2 regions of the Neobacillus terrisolis genome follow, and region 1 is predicted to be linked to the other one. Evidence: riboswitches for the same ligand, from Rfam matches in the RefSeq annotation. Region 1 holds a riboswitch; the other holds the start of a gene.
What was found. A riboswitch is a leader RNA that binds a small molecule or an ion and turns the genes downstream of it on or off. The one in region 1 is predicted to bind cyclic di-GMP.

Region 2: linked by a shared signal. The riboswitch ahead of ACI48O_RS17110 (PxKF domain-containing protein) and the one ahead of ACI48O_RS15530 (OmpL47-type beta-barrel domain-containing protein) in region 1 are both predicted to bind cyclic di-GMP.

Annotation. Positions count from the first base shown of each region.
Region 1 covers NZ_JBKFGH010000024.1:84,771-89,410, reverse strand. The annotation lists gene ACI48O_RS15535 (flagellin N-terminal helical domain-containing protein) at 1-1,574, shown strand, start outside; cyclic di-GMP riboswitch class I at 1,696-1,778, shown strand; gene ACI48O_RS15530 (OmpL47-type beta-barrel domain-containing protein) at 1,831-4,640, shown strand, end outside.
Region 2 covers NZ_JBKFGH010000027.1:125,641-130,280, forward strand. The annotation lists gene ACI48O_RS17100 (cupin domain-containing protein) at 135-479, opposite strand; gene ACI48O_RS17105 (ATP-binding protein) at 621-1,883, opposite strand; cyclic di-GMP riboswitch class II at 2,248-2,331, shown strand; gene ACI48O_RS17110 (PxKF domain-containing protein) at 2,354-3,883, shown strand; gene ACI48O_RS17115 (hypothetical protein) at 4,015-4,257, opposite strand; gene ACI48O_RS17120 (phosphoglycerate dehydrogenase) at 4,505-4,640, opposite strand, start outside.

The sequences.
Region 1 (4,640 bases):
ATGCGTTTAATCAACTTAGTTCAAACTCAAATGCAGCAGCAAAAAACCTAGAAAAATTATCTTCAGGTCTTCGAATCAACCGTGCAGCAGATGATGCAACTGGTCTTGCAATCTCTGAAAAAATGAGAGCGCAAATCCGTGGCTTGGATCAAGCACAGCGCAATGCGCAAGACGGGATTTCGTTAATCCAAACTGCTGAAGGTGCAATGAACGAAACACACAGCATTCTTCAACGTGTTCGTGAGCTTTCAAACCAAGCAGCAAACGGAACATCAACTACACAAGACAAAGAAAACATCCAAACAGAAGTAAACCAATTAATCGGTGAAATCGACCGTATTGCTTCTGATACAGAATTTAACAGCTTTAAAATCTTAAACGGTGATATTTCTAAAACTGCGAAATTCGCTCAATCAACAGGCGGTTCCGTTGATAATGTAGTAGCTTCTGCAACAGCTGCTGCTGGAACAACAACAGTTACAACATCTGGCCCACTTGCTAGTGCTACTGCAGCAATGTGGCAAACAGGAACATTAATGGATCACAGTGGCGCAGCTGCACCAGTAACGGGTGGAACGAAGATGACTGATCTTGGTGACGGAATTTCAAACTATGGTTTGCAGGTTGGCGACGAAATCACTCTATCTGCTGTTGTTGGTGGTGAAGTAAAAACTTCTGTGTATGTTGTTACCGCAGAAAGCACGCTAGACGACTTTATGTCTTCTGTTAAAAACACATTAGGTGCAGCTGACGTATCGATGAGTGCAGCACCAGGAGATTTCACTTCTCTTGGAACAGGTGCTGAGGGTCTAGATGGATCAGCTTCCGTTGCTAATGCAATGGTCATTTCAGGTCAATCAGGAGCTGCCAATGATATTAGCGCATTAACGATTAATGCAAAATCTTCAGAGGGAATCGACCGTTCTTCTTTTAACACTGAAATGAACGGTGGTCTAAATGGTGGACTAGAACAACTTCAAGTTGCCGGAAATGCAAATGACTTCATCGCACAAGTTGATATCAATGGAGACGCTGCTGCTGGAACTGGAGATGGCAGAATTGCTGTTCGTTCCAACTCTGTTGTGGAAGTTTCAAATTTACAATTGTCATTTAAAGATACGATCGCAGCTGCTTCTACTTCAACAATTACAGTAGGATCTTCTAACAATACGGTATCAATCCATGTAGGTGCGAACGCTGGACAAACATTGGAAATTGGCATTAATGCGATGGATTCAGTAGCTTTAGGGCTTAAGAAAGACGGCGTAAACATTTCACTAATGAGTGAAGTTAGTGCTGAAGACGCATTAAAGGTGTTAGATGGTGCAATTGGTAAAGTATCCTCTGAGCGTTCTAAATTAGGGGCAATCCAAAACCGTTTAGAGCACACGATCAACAGCCTTGGTACTTCATCTGAAAACTTAACAGCAGCAGAATCTAGATTAAGAGACGTTGACATGGCGAAAGAAATGATGCAATTCACGAAGAATAATATCCTTTCTCAGGCTGCACAATCGATGCTTGCGCAAGCTAATCAACAGCCTCAAGGTGTATTACAGTTACTTCGTGGTTAATAGCCTAACACTCTAATTACTCTATTTACTCAAATGAAAAAGAAGTCTCTTAGAAAAAGGGACTTCTTTTTACCCTGTATTTTGGGGAAAGGAGTGATGTGGAACTTTGATTTCCTTAGAAAGTGAAAAAGGGCAAATTACGGGAAACTGTAAGACGCAAAGCTGCGGGACTAACCTTTCTAGTATGTCAGCCGGGCTGCCACAATAGAGTGCCTTTTTCGCAAATGCTTTTCACATTTTAATAGGAGGAAAAGGTATGCGATTAATAAGGAAAAAATTAGCTATTTTTGTTTTAGCCATCCTGTTTTTGCAGTTAGTATTACCGATTACTTCGGCATTTGCTGCAAGTAATCTAACAGCACCGCTCAATTTACGTTACTATCCAGATGGAGTAGATAATGTATTGTTGAGATGGGATGCGGTGACCGGTGCGACAAACTACCGGGTTTATGAAATTAAGGACGAAGAAAAAGTTTTATTATTCCAAGTAACCAATAATTATAAGTATTTAACAAGTGTTACTGAAGGAACTCATACCTATGCGGTAACTGCCGTTAATAGTACCGGAGAGTCTCCTCTTTCAGCTTATTTACCCGTTGTGATTAAATATCCTGTTATGCAATCACCTAGTGGATTGACTTCAACAATCACAAATGGCAATGACGTTACATTAAAGTGGAATGCAACAGAATTTGCAACAGGTTACAAGATTTATGAAGTTAAAAATGGTATAAGGGAATTATTAACTACAACCACGAAAACTGGTCAATATTATGCTAATGTTTCAGAAGGTGATCGTGTTTATGAAGTCACTTCTTACAATACCCAATTCGGAGAATCAGCGCCAAGCTCTGTTGCTGTAAACATTGTTTTTCCGGAAATGGCTGCTCCAGCCGGCTTAAATGCCTATATTAATGATATTAATAATGTGTTGTTAAGATGGCAGGCGGTATCTTTTGCTGAATCATATAAAGTGTATCAGCTTGTTAATGGTGAAAGAACATTAGTTGCAACAACAACGGAGTTAAAGCAATACATTTCTGGCTTACCTGCTGGTGAAAATGTTTTTGAGGTGACTGCTTATAATGCCCGTTACGGGGAGACAACAGTAGGAAGTAAAACGGCAGTTAATGTCGTTTATCCAGTCATCAATGCACCTGAACAAATTTATCCGTATTTTTATAACGGAAATGACTTGTTATTAATGTGGTCTGCTGCACCATATGCAGATCAATATAAATTGTATCTAGTTAAAGACGGTGAAAAGGAATTACTTACGACCACTTCAAACCGTTCTCATTATTTAAGTAATCTTCCAGAAGGCGATTATACATTTGAACTAGTTTCCGTTAGTGAACGGTTTGGTGAATCACCTGCAAAACCATTTACCGTTACGGTAGACTTTCCTCAAATGCAGGCACCTAAAATTTCTTTATTAATGGATACGAATAATAGTGGCTTGATTGGATGGTCGTCTGTACCGTATGCAACAGAATACGAGATTTACAAAATTGTAGATGGGGAACCGCAATTAATCACAACAACGGATAAAACCTCCTACTATGTTTCAAATTTAGAACAAGGCAATCATGAATATACTGTAATTGCTAAATCGGACCGTTTTGGTAAATCAGGCTATTCCAATATTGTCGTTGCGGAGGTTAAGCCGCTATTGGATGCACCAAAGCCAGCCGAACCAGCGGTAAACGGAAATGAAGTAACGCTTGCTTGGGAAGAAGTACCGGAAGCAAGCTTCTATAATGTTTATAAAGTAGTTGACGGTGAACGAATCCTAGTAGGAGGAGCATCTGATACAAGCTTTACCGTAAAAGAGGAAGAAGAAGGCTCTTATGTCTATGTTGTTGTTCCTGTTACAGCGGATGGAACAGAGTCGATTGCATACGCAGAAATCCCTGTTGAAATTGGTGCACCAACCCCTACGGATGTAACAGCACCAGTTACAGTAGCCGAACCGACTCTAGACTGGTCAAATTCTGATGTTGCTGTAACGCTTAATGCAACAGACGACTTAAGCGGCGTAAAGAGCACTTTTTATGCTGTTGATAATGGAGAGTTTGTGGAAGGAACCGAATTGCTTATAAGCGAAGCTGGTATTCATACCGTCTCTTTCTATAGCGTCGATAATGCTGGAAACGTTGAAGGAGTTAATACAGTTCAAGTTAAAATCGATAAGGAAGCACCAATCACAACGATTGATACAGCTGACTATTGGTATAACACAAATGTCAATGTGAAATTAACTGCAGTCGATCAGCTTTCTGGTGTGAAGGCAACTTACTATTCCGTTGATGGTGGAGAATTTGTTAAAGGCACAGATTTTGCACTGAACGAAGAAGGGGTTCATACCATTCAATTCTATAGTATTGATAATGCTGGTAATTTTGAGGAAGCTAAGACTGTTGAGGTAAAAGTGGACAACCATGCACCAGTCACATCTGCTAATACAAATGTAGATTGGTATAACCACGATGTCCTTGTTGAGTTAACAGCAGTCGACGACCTTTCTGGTGTTTATACAACCTATTATTCTGTGAATGGTTCTGAATTAAAAGAAGGAACCAGCTTCATCGTTGATCAAGAAGGAGTAAACACTGTTACCTTCTATAGTGTCGACTATGCCGGCAATATTGAAGGCGAGAAGACGATTGAGGTAAAAGTGGACAAAACTGCTCCAACTACAGCAAGCAATGTAGAGGATAAATGGTATTCAGATATAGTTAATGTAGAACTATCCTCCAGTGATGAATTAAGTGGAGTAAAATCGACCTATTATTCTATTAATGGCTCTGAATTCACCGAAGGAACGACCTTCACTCTGGAAGCAGAAGGTGTTCATAACATTACATTCTACAGTATCGATAATGCTGGAAATGTTGAGGAAGCAAAACAAATTACTGTAAAAATAGATAAAACCGCTCCAACCATCAGCGCAAGCATCGACAGCCAATATTCTTTAGGAACGGTTCTAGACTTAAACTATGAAGGAGTAGATAGTTTATCAGGAATTAAAGAAACCTTTGTCGAAGTGAACGGTGTTTTAAACAC
Region 2 (4,640 bases), on a different contig from region 1:
TATTGTTTTTGCTAAATAATCTTGGCATTTCTTGCTGATAAAAATAATACTGACCTTTAGGACAAAAAAAGAGCTGTCAGTAATGACAACTCCGATCTTCAACGCTCTCCCTATTAGTTGAATACCTAATCAAATTACTCTTTTGTTAATACTCTATCTCCTTTACTCGTCGGTTGAGAAATTACCAAAAATTCAACATCCGTATTTGAATCATTAATCATTTGGTGTGGTGTAAAAGGTGCTATTTCAATTCCCTCTTGAGGGTTTAAAATTATACGTTCACCATTGACTTCTAATGTGGGATTACCGGATAAAACAAAGAAAAATTGACGTGCTTGGTTGTGAAAATGCCTCACTTCTGAAGTTTTTACTGGCATCCTTTCGTGAATGACACTTAATTCTTTAGATTTTACTAGATGCCATCCATCACAACTATCTCCCCATATGTAATGTTCTGCGTTTTGTTTACTTATCTTCATAACAAATACTCCTCTTATTCTTTTAAAATTATCAACCTCAGGATAATGAGTACAAATAAAAAATCTTATTTATTCTACCGATAATATAAATTAAGTTCAGCTACCTCTTTATGCTTCAAGGCAGCTGAACTTTTCTATTTGTTATTCGTTTTTAACCGATGGAAAGTAAATTTTGAAAGCAGTCCCTTTATTTTGCTGGCTTGATACGTTCCAAATTCCATTCATCTCTTTGATGATTTGGAGAGTAACCATTAGTCCTAGACCTGTTCCTTTTTCTTTTGTTGAGTAGTAGGGCAGACCGATGTTTTCCATTTGCTGAGGCGTCATTCCTACCCCGTCATCTTCAACGATGATTTCTACCTGCTGGTCGATCATGGAAACCTTCACTTTTACATACCCATTTGGACGGGCTGCTTCAATCCCATTCTTAATTAGATTCACAAGCATTTGCTGGAATCGTCCGTTATTGCCCATAACATAAGCGTTAACACAAGCATCAATAGTTATATTCACACCATTTATCGTTGCATAAGAAGTAAGCGTATCGACGGATCGCGTAGCAAGTTTGGTAATATCCAACACCGCATGCTGCTCCAATTCTGGATTTTTCCCTAAACTTAGATAATCAGAAATAATCGCATTTGCTCGATCAAGTTCATCCAGGCATAGTTGGAGTTGGTTTTTTTCATTTATATTTATATTTTTTGAAGCTGACAGTAATTGAATAAATCCACGGACGCTCGTCATTGGGTTTCTAATTTCATGGGCTACACTTGCTGCCACCTGTCCAACCACTTGTAATTTTTCGTTTTTTTGAATTTCTTTTACTAAATCCTGCTTTTCTTGATAGGACTCCATCAAATGGACAGCGAGCCATAAAGTTATCGCATTTGTTGTAACAAATCCTATATTGATGAAAAGCCTACTCGTTGTTAATGATTTATCTAATAGGATAGTTCCAAAAACCGGGATTAAGCTAGATAAAATGATAAGAAAAAGGATTGAAAAGAGAATCTTCTTCTTTCGTTCCCATTTTAAATAGTAGCTTCGGAATCTCCAAATCACCAGGCTTCCTAATAGCAATACGATAAAAGCAGGGATCATTCCGTCACCACCTACAAAGAAGCGAACCACCACATAAAAGGTTGTGACAAAAATACCTACTGCTTTTCCTCCATAAATGAAACCTAAAAACCACGGAACCATTCGCAAATCTAGAAAAACCCCGTCATCTATTTTTATAGCAAAAGCTAAACACAATCCCATTGTAACCGTAAAAACCATTCCCCAATAAAAGGACTCTTTTTCTTCTAATTTACGATTGTTTAATAGAGCCTGATGTAAAATGATCGGGAATAAAACCATTAACATTTGTAGCAATATATGATCAGAATGCAATTCCATCTGTTACCCTCTTTTATTACCTGCTATATTTTAGTTGTTTCTTATATCATACTTTGTTTTGTATGGTAATAACATAGTATTATTTTACAGTGATAAAAAACATACTAATTCCCTAGGGTTGGATTAAAATCCATGTAGAATTTCCTCAATACAGTTCAGGGTATGCCGGAATTTGTCGACTAAATTTCATTTCGTTGTTCTTTATATCGAATATAATAGATATATAGGTTTTTACATATACTAGTGGCCACTAAAGTATAGGTGTATAGCACTATATAATTAATCGTTTTAATATTCTACTGAATTTGATACGAATGTACTATCAAATTTTATTCGGCCATTGGAGGATTCAGTGGCACCTGACAACTTAAAGGGGCGTAATGATGCTTAGCCTTTATTTGGACACTTGGGCTTAGTGGAGCGAGTAGTGTAACCGACCCTCTTACCTTTATTAAGAGGAGGATTTTAAAATGAAAAAAAGCTATATTAATATTTTAACGAAAAAGGCGCTTTACACAACTGCTGCAATTGCTATTTCTGGTATACTGCCAGCTACCTCAGTATTAGCTCATGGAGAATTAGTTGCAAATGAATTTGTCGCTCAAGAGAACACTGTTATTTCAGGTAAACCAGGTGAAACAATAACTGTACCTGTTCAAATAGAGCTTGTCCCAGATGGTGGCGGGAAAGAACCAGCAACAGATGCTGCTACGGTTACAGTTAACCTTGGCGGACAAACTCAACATAATAAAACGTTGGAGTTTGCAGCCAGTGAATTTAATACTCCAAAAATTATTGATCTTAAATACACGATTCCGGAAGGTACCACCCCTGGTCCACTTTCCCTGGAGGTTATTATGACTTCAAACGTTACAACAGGAAACAATCAGGTTTGGAATAAAGATAGAGATTACGTTACGATTCAGGTTGTTGCAGACTCACCAGCTCCAGCAGATACAACTGCTCCAATCTTAACTTTAGTAAATTCAATAAATGGCATTTTTAATGCTGCTTCACTGCCTGCGGGTTTTGAGTTTTCTTTAGATGAGTCTAGTGAAGTTTTTGTTAATGGTGAATCAAAAGGTTTCTTTGACGTTGGAACACACAGCTTGGCATTACCAACTCCAATTCAAGGATTAAATACCGTAACTTTATTTGCTGTTGATGCTGCAAAGAATAAAAGTGAAGAAGTAAGCTTTTCCTACATGTATGATTCGATTGAACCAGTTGTGACTGGTGCACCTGACAGTTCCCCAAATGAAAATGGATGGTATAACAAGGATGTAACGGTAACCTTCACTGCTGAGGACGAAGAAGGTGGATCAGGCGTTGATGAAAGTTCTGTTAGCGCCCCTGTTACAGTTACTGAAGACGGTACTCATGAAATTATCGGAACCGCTAAAGATTATGCAGGAAATACAGGTTCTTCCGATCCGATTACAATTAAGTTTGATAAAACAGCTCCGGTCTTTGAAGGGATTGAAAATGGCAGGGCCTATAAGCTAAACCAAGTGGTAAATTGGACTGCAAGTGATGCAACATCTGGCCTTGCTTCTGAGGAAAGCGGAACACTCGATACGAGCACAGTTGGAGAGAAATCTATCACTGTTAAAGATCAGGCTGGTAATGAAATTGAGATTCACTATACTGTTGAATACGATTTCGGTGGAGTGCTTCAACCAATCAACCAAAATGGGACAAGTATTTTTAAAGCTGGCAGCACAGTGCCTGTGAAGTTTCAGTTAAAAGATGCGAACGGGGCGTTTGTTACGGATGCTATTGCTTCGATTTATTACCAAAAAATTAGTACCGATGCAAGCGGAGTAGAGGAAGCCATTTCAACAAGCGCTGCCACAACTGGAAATTTCTTCAGATATGATTTAAATGACAACCAATATATCTTCAATCTAAGTACAAAAGGCCTAACATCCGGCACTTACCAACTATCCATTACACTGAACGACGGCCAAACCTATAATGTGCAAATTGGTTTGAAATAGAGGGACGGTTTTTGTGATTCATTTTTCGATGTCCACTCCCTAAGAAAAGGAACTTTTCCTCAATGAGGATGTACATAACAAATAGGCCCCCTCATCAAATAAGGGGGGCCATTTGTTATTTTGTTTGTTACTTATGCGTATTTTATCCCTGCAAGCTTAATATTGTTTTTATCACTTGACCCGCAAGGTGTTACTGCGTAAGTCATTTCACATTTTGGGCAATTCATAATTACTTTTTCTAATACAAATGTTTCTCCGCATTCACATGTAATTTCATGTGCCACATCTGGAGCAAAGTTTTCTTTCCCCTTTTCCTTCACATGATCCACAATAGCTTGTCCATCTTTTAATTTTGAACTGCATCCACAACTCATCTGTATCCCTCCATGTTACATTTTTACTTCAAAATGATTAATTTTAAGATAGCATAGAGGCGTGGAAATCAATATACCAAAAGTCACAGTTTAGTCATTCACTATACCCAGTATTCACGAAAATTTACCAAAATCAAAAAAGCTGACCATAAATGTAGTTTCTTACATTTAGGTCAGCTTCATTTTTTAGTCGTAAGAACGCTCAAAATTGAATCAGGAGAACCGTCCCCCTGTGTCAAACAGGTGATTAGATGATTCGGGCTGTTACGATGCCTTCGATTTGGTTGATTTTTTGTTCAAGGCCAGGGATGACGTCGCCGTTTACTTTTTCGTCAATGTCGATCATTGTGTAAGCGTAATTGCCACGGCTTCTGTTTACCATG